Linked DNA regions of Oligoflexus sp.. The protein of the gene in region 1 interacts with the protein of each later gene in a pairwise test. Links are inferred from orthologs where the notes say so. Each region holds a gene or a part of one and is shown in the gene's direction. Other genes may lie near its edges.

Region 1 (3,012 bases):
ACCAACTTCGGTGCGTTTGTGGATATCGGCGTGCACCAGGACGGTCTGATTCACATCAGTGAACTCGCCGATCAGTTCGTCGATGATCCTTCGAAGGTGGTTTCGGTCGGTGATGTCGTCGATGTGCGCGTGATCGAAGTCGATCTGCAGCGTCGCCGGATCGGTCTGAGCCGTCGTCTGAATGCAGCTCCCAAAGCTCAAGGCGCTGCCGCGCGTCCCGAAGCCGTGGCTGCTGGTCAGCAGCAGGCGCAGCGTCCGCAGCAGGGCGGCAAAGGCAGCCCGATGAAACCTCGGGGTTCGGAACCTGCCGCACGTTCGGTGGGTGGCATCAGCGCCAAAGGCAAGGCGCCGCAGCCGAACTACACGATGGATGATCTGCTCGCCAAGTTCAACCAAAGGAAATAAGCAGCATGGCGCAAGTCAAAGTGCAGTTGGGAGTGATCGGTGGATCCGGCGTCTATCAGATGGCCGGTGTCGAGAAGGTCAAGGAACACACCATCCCAACGCCCTTTGGCGAACCGTCGGATGCCATTATTGAAGGCAAAATCAACGGTCGAACCGTTTACTTTCTGCCAAGGCACGGACGGGGCCACCGCTGGCTTCCGTCCGAGGTCAATTACCGCGCGAATATCTATGCGCTCAAATCCCTGGGCGTCACGCATGTGCTGGCCGTCAGCGCGGTCGGCATCATGCAGGATCATATCAAACCAGGTGACCTTGTTCTCCCTGATCAGCTTTACGATCGCACCAAAGGCCTCAGGCCTTCCACCTTCTTCGGGGGCGGCATCGTCGGTCATGTGGAATTCGCCGATCCTTTCTGCCCGGATTTTCGAGGCTGGATCGAAGCGGCCGCCCGCAAGGTGACCCCCGAAGTTCATAGCGGCGGCACCTATGTCTGCATCGAAGGTCCGCAGTTTTCCACGCGGGCCGAATCCCATCATTATCGCGCTACACTTCAGCCCGCTGTGATCGGCATGACCGCTTTGCCTGAAGCCAAGCTTGCTCGGGAAGCGGAGATGGCTTACGGTATGCTGGCTCTTGCCACCGATTATGATTGCTGGCATGAGCATGAGGCCGATGTTACCGTCGGAACGGTGATCGCGGTCCTCAAGGCCAACACCGAGAAGGCCAATCGCGTGATCAAGGAAGTCCTGGCCGGGCTTCCCGCTCAGCATGAAAGCCGTATCTTCGAAGCGGCGAAACACGCGATCATGACAGCACCGGAAATGGTTCCGGAGCAAAAGAAAAAGGATCTGGCGCTGCTTTATGGCACATATCTCAGCTGATTCCGGCGTGATCCGGGGTGAAATTGAATTCCCGGTTTATTATGAAGACACGGACCTCTCCGGATTCGTCTATCACTCCAACTACCTTAAATACTTCGAACGCGCCCGCGAGCATGTGATCGGGATTCGTTTTCTGAAAGAACTCTTTGACCAGGGCGTTCATTTCGTCGTGAGCAAGGCGGTGCTGGAATACAAGGCCCCCGCGCAGCACGGCGATCAGGTTCTGGTCATTTCCGAAGGACAATACTCCCGCTCCCCGGCCATTCCTTTCGAGCAGAACGCTTATCTGGTCAATGGTGAAGGGACGCGGCGTCTGCTCGTAAGCGGACAGATCACGATCGTGGCGCTCAATGCTCAGAACCGCCCCATCCGCATGCCGGATGTGATTATCGAACGTTTTCAAAGGCAGAGCCCTGACGCAAAAGGATCAAAACCAACCACTGACGAGGAGTCACCCCCATGGTAAACAACCCAACAGGCATCACTGGTTTCGATTTCATCGAGTTCAGCAGCCCCCAACCGGAAAAACTGCATGAGCTGTTCACGAAGCTGGGTTTTTCGCGGCTGAAACGCCACAAGACCAAAAAGATTGATTACTATAAGCAGAACGACATCCATTTCCTGGTGAATACCGAGCCCGGCTCCTTCTCCGTGACCTTCAACAAAGAGCATGGTCCCTGCGCGTCGTCCACCGGCTGGCGCGTGCAGGATGCGAAGAAGGCTCTGGAGGCCGCTGTATCCCGCGGAGCCAAGCGCGCGGAGACATCCGACTATGATCTGCCCGCGATTCAGGGCGTGGGCAACAGCCTCATTTACTTCGTCGATTTTCATACGGCCAAGGATCGCTGGGAGCGTCTTGGTTTCGTGGATCTTGAAAAGACCGAAATCGTGCCTTCGAAAGGTTTCGCTCTGGTCGATCACCTGACGAACAACGTGTATAAAGGTCAGCTGCAACCTTTGGCGACTTTCTATAAGGAAGTCTTCGGCTTCGAAGAGGTTCGCTACTTCGATATCCGCGGCGAGCAGACCGGACTCAAATCCTATGCCCTGCGTTCCCCCTGCGGCTCCTTCTGCATTCCCATCAACGAAGGGACGGAAGCCAAATCGCAGATCAATGAGTATCTGAACGAATATAAAGGCGAAGGCATTCAGCACATCGCGCTTCTGACGTCCAACATTATCAATGTGATGGACAAGATGAAAGTGGAAGGCTTGAAAACCCTCGACATCGATGCCGATTATTATGATATGGCCTTCAAGCGCGTGCCACAGCTGAAAGAGGATAAAAAGAAGATCCAGGAGTATAACCTGCTCGTCGATGGTGATGAGAGCGGCTACCTCGTCCAGATCTTCACCGAGAACGTCATCGGCCCCATCTTCTTTGAATTCATTCAAAGGCACAATAATCTCGGTTTCGGTGAAGGCAACTTCGGAGCCCTCTTCCGCGCTATCGAACGCGATCAAAAGCGTCGCGGCGTGCTGTGATCCTGCTTTGATGGTAAGAGCAAAACTTATCTGATAGAAAGAAAGCCCGGCCTGGACCGGGCTTTTTTGTTTTTCACTTAAAATCACCCAAGAGGTACCGATAGCATCAAAGGAAGGCCGTTGTGGCTTTCGCTTTGGAGACATACGGGATACCACAATGCCGGCTGTTGAAAACGTGGATTCGCCTATTCCGCGACGTACGCTGCTCCTCATGGGCAGCTTGATGATGGCGTCGCTGCTT
Region 2 (3,224 bases), on another replicon or contig:
AGAAGGATTATCAGCAGTTCACGCTTCTTAAAAAAATGGCCCAGGACCTTTGTTTCCCGATTGAAGTGATCGGCTGCCCGACTCTGCGTGATCCGGATGGACTCGCCATGAGCAGCCGCAATCTGCGTCTGACCCCCGAGGAAAGAGCGCTCGCTCCCGAACTGCATCGCGCGATGCAAATGGTGAATGAGGCGCTCAAGGGCGGCGAGACGCAAAGGAAGGTCCTGCTCGATATCTTTGCCGAACAGATGAAACATTTTCCCGCCTTCCGCGTGGAATATGCCGAGATCCGCGGCGCTTCGGACCTTGCTGATTTCAGCGAGGCGATTGATCGGCCTGCGGTTCTTCTGGTGGCCGCGCATCTGGGTTCGGTACGTTTGATTGATAACCTGGAGCTGTCCAGTCCATGAAAGAGCTGATTCGATTTTTTCATCTTATGCTGTCCTATCTTCTGCGGCCGGTTCTGCTCTGGGTCAACACCACAGCGCAGCCGGAAAACCTGAAGGAGCACCTGGATCTGACGGGCGGTCCGGTGATCTATGTTTTGCCGAAGCGTTCCATCATTGATTACCTTGTGCTGCTCACCACCTGCCGCAAATTCGGTCTGCCCGAGCCGGATCTGGGGCTCGACTTCAACCGGCATCGGCGTGCGGTCTGTCTCTTCCTGGAAAAGACGACGGCGATAAAACGGGTGAGGCGTCTGCGACCCAGCCAGGTGCTCCTGCACCTTGTGCGTCAGGTCCAGGAACAAACCGGCGAGAAGCCGCAGATTGTTCCGGTCTCACCCTTCTGGGGCAAGGATCCTGGGACGGAAGAACCGTCGATCTTCAAACTCATCTTCAATGATGACGAGGACGCCGGCTGGCTGCAGAAATTTTTCATCGTGATGGCTCAGGGCCGCAACAATAAACTTTATTTTGCCAAGCCCTTTCAGATCAATGAAATCCTGCAGAGCGAAGAGGATGTGAATAACGCCGCGCGCAAGATCCGAAGGATCCTGCGCATCCACTTCCGCCGCGTGCGCAATACGATTCTGGGTCAGAAACTTTACGTGCGTGAGCAGGTCATTTCCCGCGTCGTGGCCGGTAAACTCGTGCGCCAGGAGATCGAGAAGGAAGGCAAGGGACGACCGCAGCTCACCCGCAGCCTGGAAACCAGGGCGCGCGGCTATGCGCGGGAACTCTCCGCGGACCAGACCTATTCCATCGTGCGGGTCTTTGAACTCGTGCTCGGGAAACTCTGGAACAAGATTTTCTCGGGCGTCGATGCGGTGAACGTGGAAAACGTTACGCGTCTTGCGTCTCAGAATTATGAAATCGTCTATGTCCCCACGCACAGAAGCCACCTCGATTACCTGCTCGTGAACTATACCGTCTACAAAAGCGGGCTGCCGACGCCGCATACCGCGGCCGGCATCAACCTGAACTTTTTCCCGATGGGTTGGTTTCTGCGGCGCGCGGGCGCCTTCTTCATCCGGCGTTCCTTTCACGGCAATCGCCTTTACGCGGCCGTCGTGGAAGAGTACATGCATTACCTTCTGACCCAGGGTTATCCGATCTCCTTCTTCCCGGAAGGCGGACGGAGCCGCACAGGTCGGCTTTTGCCGCTTAAAACCGGGATGCTGTCCATGGTGGTGCGGAGTTATCTCAGGAACACCGAGCGGCCCATAGCCCTTGTTCCCGTGTTCCTGGCCTATGACAAGGTCATGGAGGTGAAGAGTTATCTCACCGAACTCGGTGGAGGGGCGAAGAAGAAGGAATCCATCCTTCAACTCCTGCAGGCCCGTAAGGTGCTCCAGCAGTTCTATGGGAAGGCCTATCTTTCCTATGGAGAGCCCATCATCCTTGAAAATTTCCTGGACCATAACTACATCGGCTGGCGTGAGGCCGACGAGGAAAGACCCGAATGGCTTTCCGGAGCCGTTCACGATCTGGCCCATCTCATTTCGCGCCGGATGAATGAAGCGGCCGTCATCGCCCCGATCGGGCTGATCGGGGTAGGTCTTCTGGCAGCCTGGCAGAAGGCTCTTCCCAAAGAGGAGCTGTTCATCTTCATGCAGCGCATGATCACTCTGCAAAGGCAGCTGCCCTATCATCCCAACGTGCGGCTCGTGAATGATGATGTGAACGCGATCTTCACCCTGGCCATGAAATTGAAAAGCATATCCCTTTTCCATCATGCGGCGGGAGATGTCGTGTTCGTGAATGATATTGATGGGGCTCTCATAAGCTACTATCGAAACAATATCATCCACCTCTTCGCTATTCCGTCGCTCATCGCGCGTTTCTTCCAAAGGGACGATACGATTGACGAGGATTCTCTGGTGCGCGCCTGTGCCGAGATTTATAGCGTTCTGCGCGAAGAGCTTTACTTGAGCTGGGAGGAGGACGCCATTGAAGGCGTCGTCAAACGCTATGCCGAGTCTATGGCCGCTGTGGGGCTTCTCTACAAGGTCGCGCCGCAGATCTATCACCGGCCGCCGGCGCAGTCGGATGATTTCGTGGCCCTCGACATCCTGTCCCAGGCGCTGGGACTTACCTTCGATCGCTTCATCATCACCGCCGTGCTTCTGGCCAAACACAGTCAGCGCGGGCTGGTGGATAGTGACGAATTTTTGCAGCAATGTCATCGCATGGCCCAGCGCCTTGCGATCCTGAGCGGGCTTAACAACCCCGAGATCGTCGAAAAAACTTTTATTCAAAAACATATCCAGCTCCTCAAACGCAAGGGTCTTCTGATCCAGGTGGACGAGAAGAAATTGCGGATTGATGAGCGCGTGGCGGTGATGGCGCAGAACTCCCAAAGACTCCTTTCGCCTGATGCCTTGCGCAGTATCGAGCGCATTTTCAGAACCACGCATGAGGACAAGGAAGAAGAGCAGCATGGCCAAATGGAAATACACGGGGAATGACGACGCGAGCGATCGTCTTCCCACGTACGATAAAATTCGTCGCGGTCGCGACAAACGAAAAAAGCACAAAGCCTCCGAAGCCGACTTCGAACAGCCCGAGGACAAATGGGATTTCGAAGCCCATCCCGAATGGTTCCCGGCCCGCGTGGTCGAGGTGCATAAGCGCTATGCGTTCGTCTCGCCGGAAAAGGATATCGGCGATGTCCAGACGCGTGACGTCTGGCTCGCAACGGTCGCGCGACGTTATCTGCAGAGCCGTCGCGGGGAACGCAACACGATCTGCGTCGGCGACCGCGTGCTCTGCCGCCCGACC
Region 3 (2,982 bases), on another replicon or contig:
GGAAGCGCCGATGCAGGTCATGCCCTGTCCCCAGGTCCGTGAAGGCAGCTGGGAGGAAGTCCTGCACCGGGTCGGCCCGGATAACAAACTGCTGATTTTCGCGCCGCATTTTGCCAGTGATGAAATGCTGGAGGATCGGGGACATCGCGCCATCGGCGTGGTGTATCATCCGGAGGGCGAGCATCGCGGCAACTATGTGCCGACCATCCTACCCAGGCGTTATGATGCTTTGATTTACCTTGATCAAACGCACGCCCTGCATCCTTTGCATCTGAAACCCCTGCATGATGGTGATATGGCCGAAACCTATCCCTCCGCCATGTAGCGATCTCAACCCTTATTTTCCTGGCAAAAGCTTGCGGACCAAAGGTTCCGCAGGCTGCCAGGCCTTGTCCCCTTCGGCGTTAAAATAATAACGATAGAAAGCGCCGTCCCTGAACGCCAAAACATTGGGACGATCCCAGCTTTCGACGCTGAAGAGTCCACCTTTGCGCTGATCGCGACGCGGTTCGGCATAAGGCACATGAAAATGCCCGAAGATGCCGAAGTCGCCTGACCCGGCTTCCAGCCAGGCATCCACCGCACCCAGGATCTTCTCATGTTCGATCTCTCGATACTGATCCTGGGCCCGCGACACCTCGGAACTTTTCGTCGCCAGCCTATCCATCCAGGCCCCTGGCAAAAGCCGCGCAATGCCAGTCACAACTGGTGATTTCACCAGCTGACGAAAGGCTCGGTACATATTGTGTGAATAAATCAGGTCACCATGAGCCATTTGGACTGTGTGGCCGCTTTTCAAACGAATTGTATGCGTCCCTTCGGAAATCACCTGAACGCCCTTCCAGGGCAGAGATGCCAGTTTGAACTCGTGATTGCCTTCGAGGTAGATGACCTGGGTACCGGATTCCACAAGCTTTTCCAGCGCCTTGCCAATAGCGCTGAATTTTTTTTGAAAATAGGGATGCGATCCCAGGCAGAAGTCAAAGATGTCACCCATCAGCACGAGGTACTCGACCTCACTCCGGCTGGCGCCTTCCAGAAGATTGAGGAGCAGCCGGCTGCGGTCATCCTCCGCGTGATTCAAGTGAATGTCCGATACCACCAGCAAAGGCGCTGTCCACAGTGACAAAGCAAAGTCCCCCGTTCGGTTAGTCAAGCAATCTGCACAAGATAGCGGGAAAGTCCTGGGCCCTCAAGAGGGCCTTGTCAGGCACCTCCTTCATGGGTTTCACCTTTCACAGATGGGCCAACTATTCCCTTGCATTCCCCTAGACTTTCTGGTTCCTTAGATGAACATAAGGCAAGTATATGCCAAATTGGAGGATAGCCCATGTCGCTCGACATCGAAAGTCAATTGAAGAAAATCGTTGTGAATCAACTCGGCGTTGAAGAAGCCGCTGTCATCAGCAAAGCTAAATTCATCGAAGACCTGGGCGCGGATTCACTGGACATCGTTGAGCTGGTCATGGCGATGGAAGAAGCTTTCGGCATCGATATCCCTGATGAAGAAGCTGAAAGCATCCGCACGGTCGAAGACGCTGTTGGCTACATCAAGAAAGCCAAAGAAGTTTAATTCCGTCCTCCTTTCCCATCGTACTCTCGCAGCAAATGCATCGGAAGGCGTAGACTATGAGCGAACGCATCGGCATTGCCTCTGACCATGGAGGTCGGGTACTCAAGGAAAAGGTGAGCCAGTATCTCCGTTCTCTCGGGCACGAAGTCGTCGACTTTGGAGTTCCCGTGAACGACGCGGATTCGGTCGACTATCCGGATTATGCCCAGACTCTCGCGAAAGAAGTGAGCCAGGGCCAACTTCCCCGCGGCATCCTGATTTGCGGAACAGGCATCGGGATGTCGATCGCCGCGAATAAAGTTCCTGGCATCCGGGCCGCTCTGGTCTGGGATGAATTCACCGCACGCATGTCGCGTCAGCACAACGACGCCAATATCCTTTGCCTCGGCGAACGTGTTTTGAATCACGACCGAGCCCTTGACTATCTCCACATCTGGATCAAATCAGAGTTTGAAGGCAAACGCCACCAAACCCGACTCGATAAAATTCGCGCCCTCGAACGTTGAGGGTCCACACAAGGACGGCCCCCATGAAACCCTGGTCTTCACTGCAAAGCCACGATCCGGAAATCTACGGTCTCATTGAAGCGGAATTCAAACGTCAGGAAGAAGGTCTGGAGCTGATCGCTTCGGAAAACTTCGCGTCCGCCGAGGTGATCGCCACCATGGGCAGCATTCTCACCAATAAGTACGCGGAAGGCCTGCCCGGCAAACGCTATTATGGTGGCTGCGAAATCGTCGACCAGATTGAAACGCTGGCCATCGAACGCGCGAAAAAACTTTTCGGCGCTTCCTTCGCCAACGTTCAACCGCACTCCGGTGCGCAGGCGAACGCAGCTGTGTTCCTGGCTCTTCTGCAGCCGGGCGACAAAATCCTCGGCATGGATCTTTCGCACGGGGGTCACCTGACTCACGGTTCGAAGGTCAACTTCTCCGGCAGTATCTATGAGTCGCACTTTTACGGCGTCGATCCTGAAACCGAGCGCCTGAATTACGATATGATCGCGGCCAAGGCCAAGGAAGTGAAGCCCAAGATGATCATAGCCGGCGCCAGCGCCTATGCGCGGATGATCGACTTCGGCCTGTTCCGTGAGATCGCCGATTCGGTGGGCGCCTATCTTTTCGTGGATATGGCTCACATCGCCGGCCTCGTCGCCGCGGGCGAACATCCCAGCCCTGTGCCCTATGCGCATGTGGTGACGACCACAACGCATAAGACGCTGCGGGGACCACGCGGTGGCCTGATCCTTTGGAATGATGAGACGCTGAACTTCAACAAGGCTGTTTTCCCCGGCATCCAGGGCGGTCCTTTGGAGCATGTGATCGCCGCGAAAGCGGTCAGCTTCATGGAAGCCCTCAAGCCTTCGTTCAAAGAGTATCAGAAAAATATTCGCACCAACGCCAAAACCC
Region 4 (3,293 bases), on another replicon or contig:
GCTTCGGTGTAGTATCCCGCTACGGTCATAACGCCGAGAATCTCGTGCAGCCGGGACAGAAGATCAGTCGTGGCGAGCAGATAGCTACGGTGGGTATGTCAGGCCGCACAACAGGTCCCCATTGCCACTACGAAGTAATTTTAAACGGCAACGCCGTTGACCCGCGCAAATTTATCCTTAACTTGAACTAACGAATCGAGGCTGATCCATCACAGGGCCAGCAAGGCGGTGCTTTCGCAGACTGCGGAGGCGCGGGCCAGGGCTGGGCTTGGGCTCGGAAAAGCATTCCGCATTCGGCTTTTTGGGGTTATACTCTTCGACTTGTCTGGGCATTCTTGCGCAGTTCGCGGGATCATTTTTGTACGCAGAATGCAGTCAGGTCACACTTACAATTCATGCACAAGCGGATCATACCATGTTAAGTCTGGCTCGTAAGGTCTTCGGTACGAAAAACGATCGGGAAGTGAAGCGATACCAGGGTATCGTGCAACAGATCAACGCGCTTGAACCTTCCATGAAGGCCTTGAGTGATGACGCCTTGCGCGCCAAGACACAGGAATTCAAGGATCGCCTCGGCAAGGGAGAAACCCTCGATGCCCTGGCGCCTGAGGCTTTCGCTGTGGTGCGTGAAGCGGCGTTCCGGGTCCTGAACATGCGGCACTTCGATGTGCAGCTGGTCGGTGGCCTCGCTTTGCATGAAGGCCGCATCTCGGAGATGAAGACTGGTGAAGGTAAAACGCTGACAGCGACGGCGCCGGTTTATTTGAACGCGCTCGCCGGCAAAGGCGTTCACGTCGTGACAGTCAACGACTACCTCGCCTCCCGCGACTCCGCGCAAATGGGCAAGCTTTACGACTTCCTCGGCCTGACCACCGGTTTGATCGTGCATGGTCTGACCGATCAGCAGCGCCGCGACGCTTATTTCGCGGACGTGACCTACGGTACCAACAATGAATTCGGCTTCGATTACCTGCGCGATAACATGAAGACCGAACTCTCCCGCTTCGTGCAGCGCGAGCATAACTTCTGTATCGTCGATGAAGTCGACTCCATCCTGATCGACGAAGCCCGGACGCCGCTGATCATCTCCGGCCCTTCGGAGACCAATACCGGCCTTTACGTGAAGGTGAATGCCACGATTCCTGGTCTGCAGAAGGACAGCGATTACATCGTCGACGAGAAATCGCGGTCGATCTCGCTGACGGAAGACGGCATCAGCAAGCTGGAAAAACGCCTGAACGTCGATAACCTCTACGATCCGCACAACATCGAATATCTGCACCATGTGCAGCAGGCTTTGAAAGCGCACGTTATCTTCAAAAAAGACGTCGATTACGTGGTGCGCGACAACAAGGTCGTGATCGTCGACGAATTCACAGGTCGTCTGATGCCCGGCCGGCGCTATAGCGACGGTCTGCACGGTGCGCTGGAAGCCAAGGAACACCTTCAGGTCGAAAACGAGACCCAGGTCCTGGCCACCATCACCTTCCAGAACTTCTTCCGCCTCTATAAAAAACTCTCGGGCATGACCGGTACTGCGGATACGGAAGCGGTCGAATTCAAAAAGATCTATAACCTCGACGTAGTCGTGATCCCGACCAACCGCACGCTGATTCGTAAGGATGAGCAGGACGAGGTTTATCGGACTGCGCGTGAGAAGTTCGAGTTGATCGCCGATGAGATCGCGACCGCTCAGAAACGCGGCCAGCCCGTTCTCGTCGGTACGGTTTCCGTCGAGAAGTCCGAGCTTTTGTCGAGTCTTTTGCGCAAACGCAATATTCCGCATGAAATCCTGAACGCCAAGAACCACAGCCGTGAAGCGACGATCATCGCCAACGCGGGTCAACGCGGGAACGTTACGATTTCCACGAACATGGCCGGCCGCGGTACGGATATCGTGCTCGGCGAGGGTGTGCGGGAACTCGGTGGCCTTTATGTGATCGGTACCGAACGCCACGAATCGCGGCGTATTGATAACCAGCTCCGCGGTCGTTCCGGTCGTCAGGGTGACCCCGGCCGTACGAAGTTCTATCTTTCGCTGGAAGATGATCTGATGCGGATCTTCGCATCGGACCGACTCTCGGCTATCATGGGCCGCCTCGGCATGAAAGAAGGCGAAGCCATCGTTTCGCCTATGGTGACCCGGGCCATCGAGAAAGCCCAGCGCCGCGTGGAAGAGCAGAACTTCTCGTCGCGTAAGCACGTTCTGGAATATGACGACGTCATGAACCAGCAGCGTCAGGTGGTTTACGCGCGTCGCCGGAAGATTCTGGAAGGCGCGATCGATACGGCCTTCATGAGCGATGCGGTCCGCAGCGTCGCCGAAGGCATTCTGAGCAAGTATTCGCCGGAAACATCGGCAGCCAAAGAATGGGATATGGCCGCGGTGGCCAAGGAACTGCAGACTGAATTCCACATTGATTTCGATGTGGCGAAGCTGAATGCCGGGGAAACCTCGGTCACTGGCCTGATCGAACCCATCCATGATCAGGTGATGGCGGCTTATAACAGCAAGCGCGAGAAGGTCGGCGATGAGCTGATGAAACGCATCGAAGCTTACGTTTACCTGCAAATCATTGATCAGAGCTGGAAAGAGCATCTGCGTTCGATGGAAACCCTGCAGGATTCCGTGCGCCTCCGCGGTTACGGTCAACGCGATCCTTTGCAGGAGTATAAAAAAGAGGCCTTCAAGATGTTTGAAAGCCTTATGGTTCGGATCGAAGACGAGACCGTGCTGGCCCTGATCCGCATGCCGCCTCCTGAAATCCAATATGAAGACGCGCCCCAGGTTGCCGAGCCTGATGAATCCCAGCTGAACTTCGTGCATCCTGATGCCCACGCTGCGACTGCCAATGCCCAGGGCAATACCGGGGAGTTGGGTGATGGCGACGGCATGATTTATCACGGCAGTCGTGATACAAGCGCAGCTCGCAGTGCGGAAACTGTGCGCCGCGACCAGGAAAAAATCGGCCGCAACGACCCTTGCCCCTGTGGTTCGGGTCAGAAGTACAAAAAGTGTCACGGTCGTTTGAGCGGCGAAACTGGAGTATAATAGGCGAAGAACGATTCCTCCCATGAGGTGAACTCGTGCATCGCGTATTTGATTTTACTCCTGCTGACCATGAAGTCGTTGTATCCCGCATCCTCGTTCAGGTTCACCATGCCGTGGACGAGGCCTTTCCCCATGCGAAGCCTGCTTCGGCGCGTTTTGCGAAAACGGCCTTTGTGGGTTACGACGAGCCAACCCTGACCCAGCTGATTCCGAGTGAAGCCATCAAGGAAGCACTGGGCGA

The links.
Region 2: the proteins of VFO10_RS02155 (region 1) and plsB interact in binary tests that used the Escherichia coli proteins (3 or more experiments, as listed by UniProt). The link is inferred for Oligoflexus sp. from one-to-one orthologs.
Region 3: the proteins of VFO10_RS02155 (region 1) and VFO10_RS07370 interact in binary tests that used the Escherichia coli proteins (3 or more experiments, as listed by UniProt). The link is inferred for Oligoflexus sp. from one-to-one orthologs.
Region 4: the proteins of VFO10_RS02155 (region 1) and secA interact in binary tests that used the Escherichia coli proteins (3 or more experiments, as listed by UniProt). The link is inferred for Oligoflexus sp. from one-to-one orthologs.

What each region holds. Positions count from the first base shown.
Region 1 is NZ_DASTAT010000014.1:19,700-22,711, reverse strand. What follows is about bases 70-3,009. They hold VFO10_RS02155 (acyl-CoA thioesterase), read left to right. Parts: upstream 70-1,266; coding sequence 1,267-1,752; downstream 1,753-3,009. Other genes in these bases: VFO10_RS02145 (hybrid sensor histidine kinase/response regulator), read left to right, coding at 2,929-3,009; hppD (4-hydroxyphenylpyruvate dioxygenase), read left to right, coding at 1,746-2,771; mtnP (S-methyl-5'-thioadenosine phosphorylase), read left to right, coding at 411-1,286; VFO10_RS02165 (Tex family protein), read left to right, coding at 70-405. Also shown: more of VFO10_RS02165, read left to right, coding at 1-69; more of VFO10_RS02145, read left to right, coding at 3,010-3,012.
Region 2 is NZ_DASTAT010000066.1:22,927-26,150, forward strand. The notes cover bases 7-3,158. They hold plsB (glycerol-3-phosphate 1-O-acyltransferase PlsB), read left to right. Parts: upstream 7-406; coding sequence 407-2,911; downstream 2,912-3,158. Other genes in these bases: panC (pantoate--beta-alanine ligase), read left to right, coding at 7-410; rsgA (ribosome small subunit-dependent GTPase A), read left to right, coding at 2,883-3,158. Outside these bases: more of panC, read left to right, coding at 1-6; more of rsgA, read left to right, coding at 3,159-3,224. UniProt on the Escherichia coli protein: Catalyzes the transfer of an acyl group from acyl-ACP to glycerol-3-phosphate (G3P) to form lysophosphatidic acid (LPA). This enzyme can utilize either acyl-CoA or acyl-ACP as the fatty acyl donor.
Region 3 is NZ_DASTAT010000034.1:57,949-60,930, reverse strand. What follows is about bases 42-2,951. They hold VFO10_RS07370 (acyl carrier protein), read left to right. Parts: upstream 42-1,330; coding sequence 1,331-1,573; downstream 1,574-2,951. Other genes in these bases: glyA (serine hydroxymethyltransferase), read left to right, coding at 2,103-2,951; rpiB (ribose 5-phosphate isomerase B), read left to right, coding at 1,630-2,079; VFO10_RS07375 (UDP-2,3-diacylglucosamine diphosphatase), read right to left, coding at 338-1,129; VFO10_RS07380 (erythromycin esterase family protein), read left to right, coding at 42-325. In the rest of the region: more of VFO10_RS07380, read left to right, coding at 1-41; more of glyA, read left to right, coding at 2,952-2,982. UniProt on the Escherichia coli protein: Carrier of the growing fatty acid chain in fatty acid biosynthesis.
Region 4 is NZ_DASTAT010000023.1:13,098-16,390, reverse strand. What follows is about bases 32-3,252. They hold secA (preprotein translocase subunit SecA), read left to right. Parts: upstream 32-415; coding sequence 416-3,052; downstream 3,053-3,252. Other genes in these bases: VFO10_RS04615 (hypothetical protein), read left to right, coding at 3,088-3,252; VFO10_RS04625 (M23 family metallopeptidase), read left to right, coding at 32-191. Also shown: more of VFO10_RS04625, read left to right, coding at 1-31; more of VFO10_RS04615, read left to right, coding at 3,253-3,293. UniProt on the Escherichia coli protein: Required for protein export, interacts with the SecYEG preprotein conducting channel.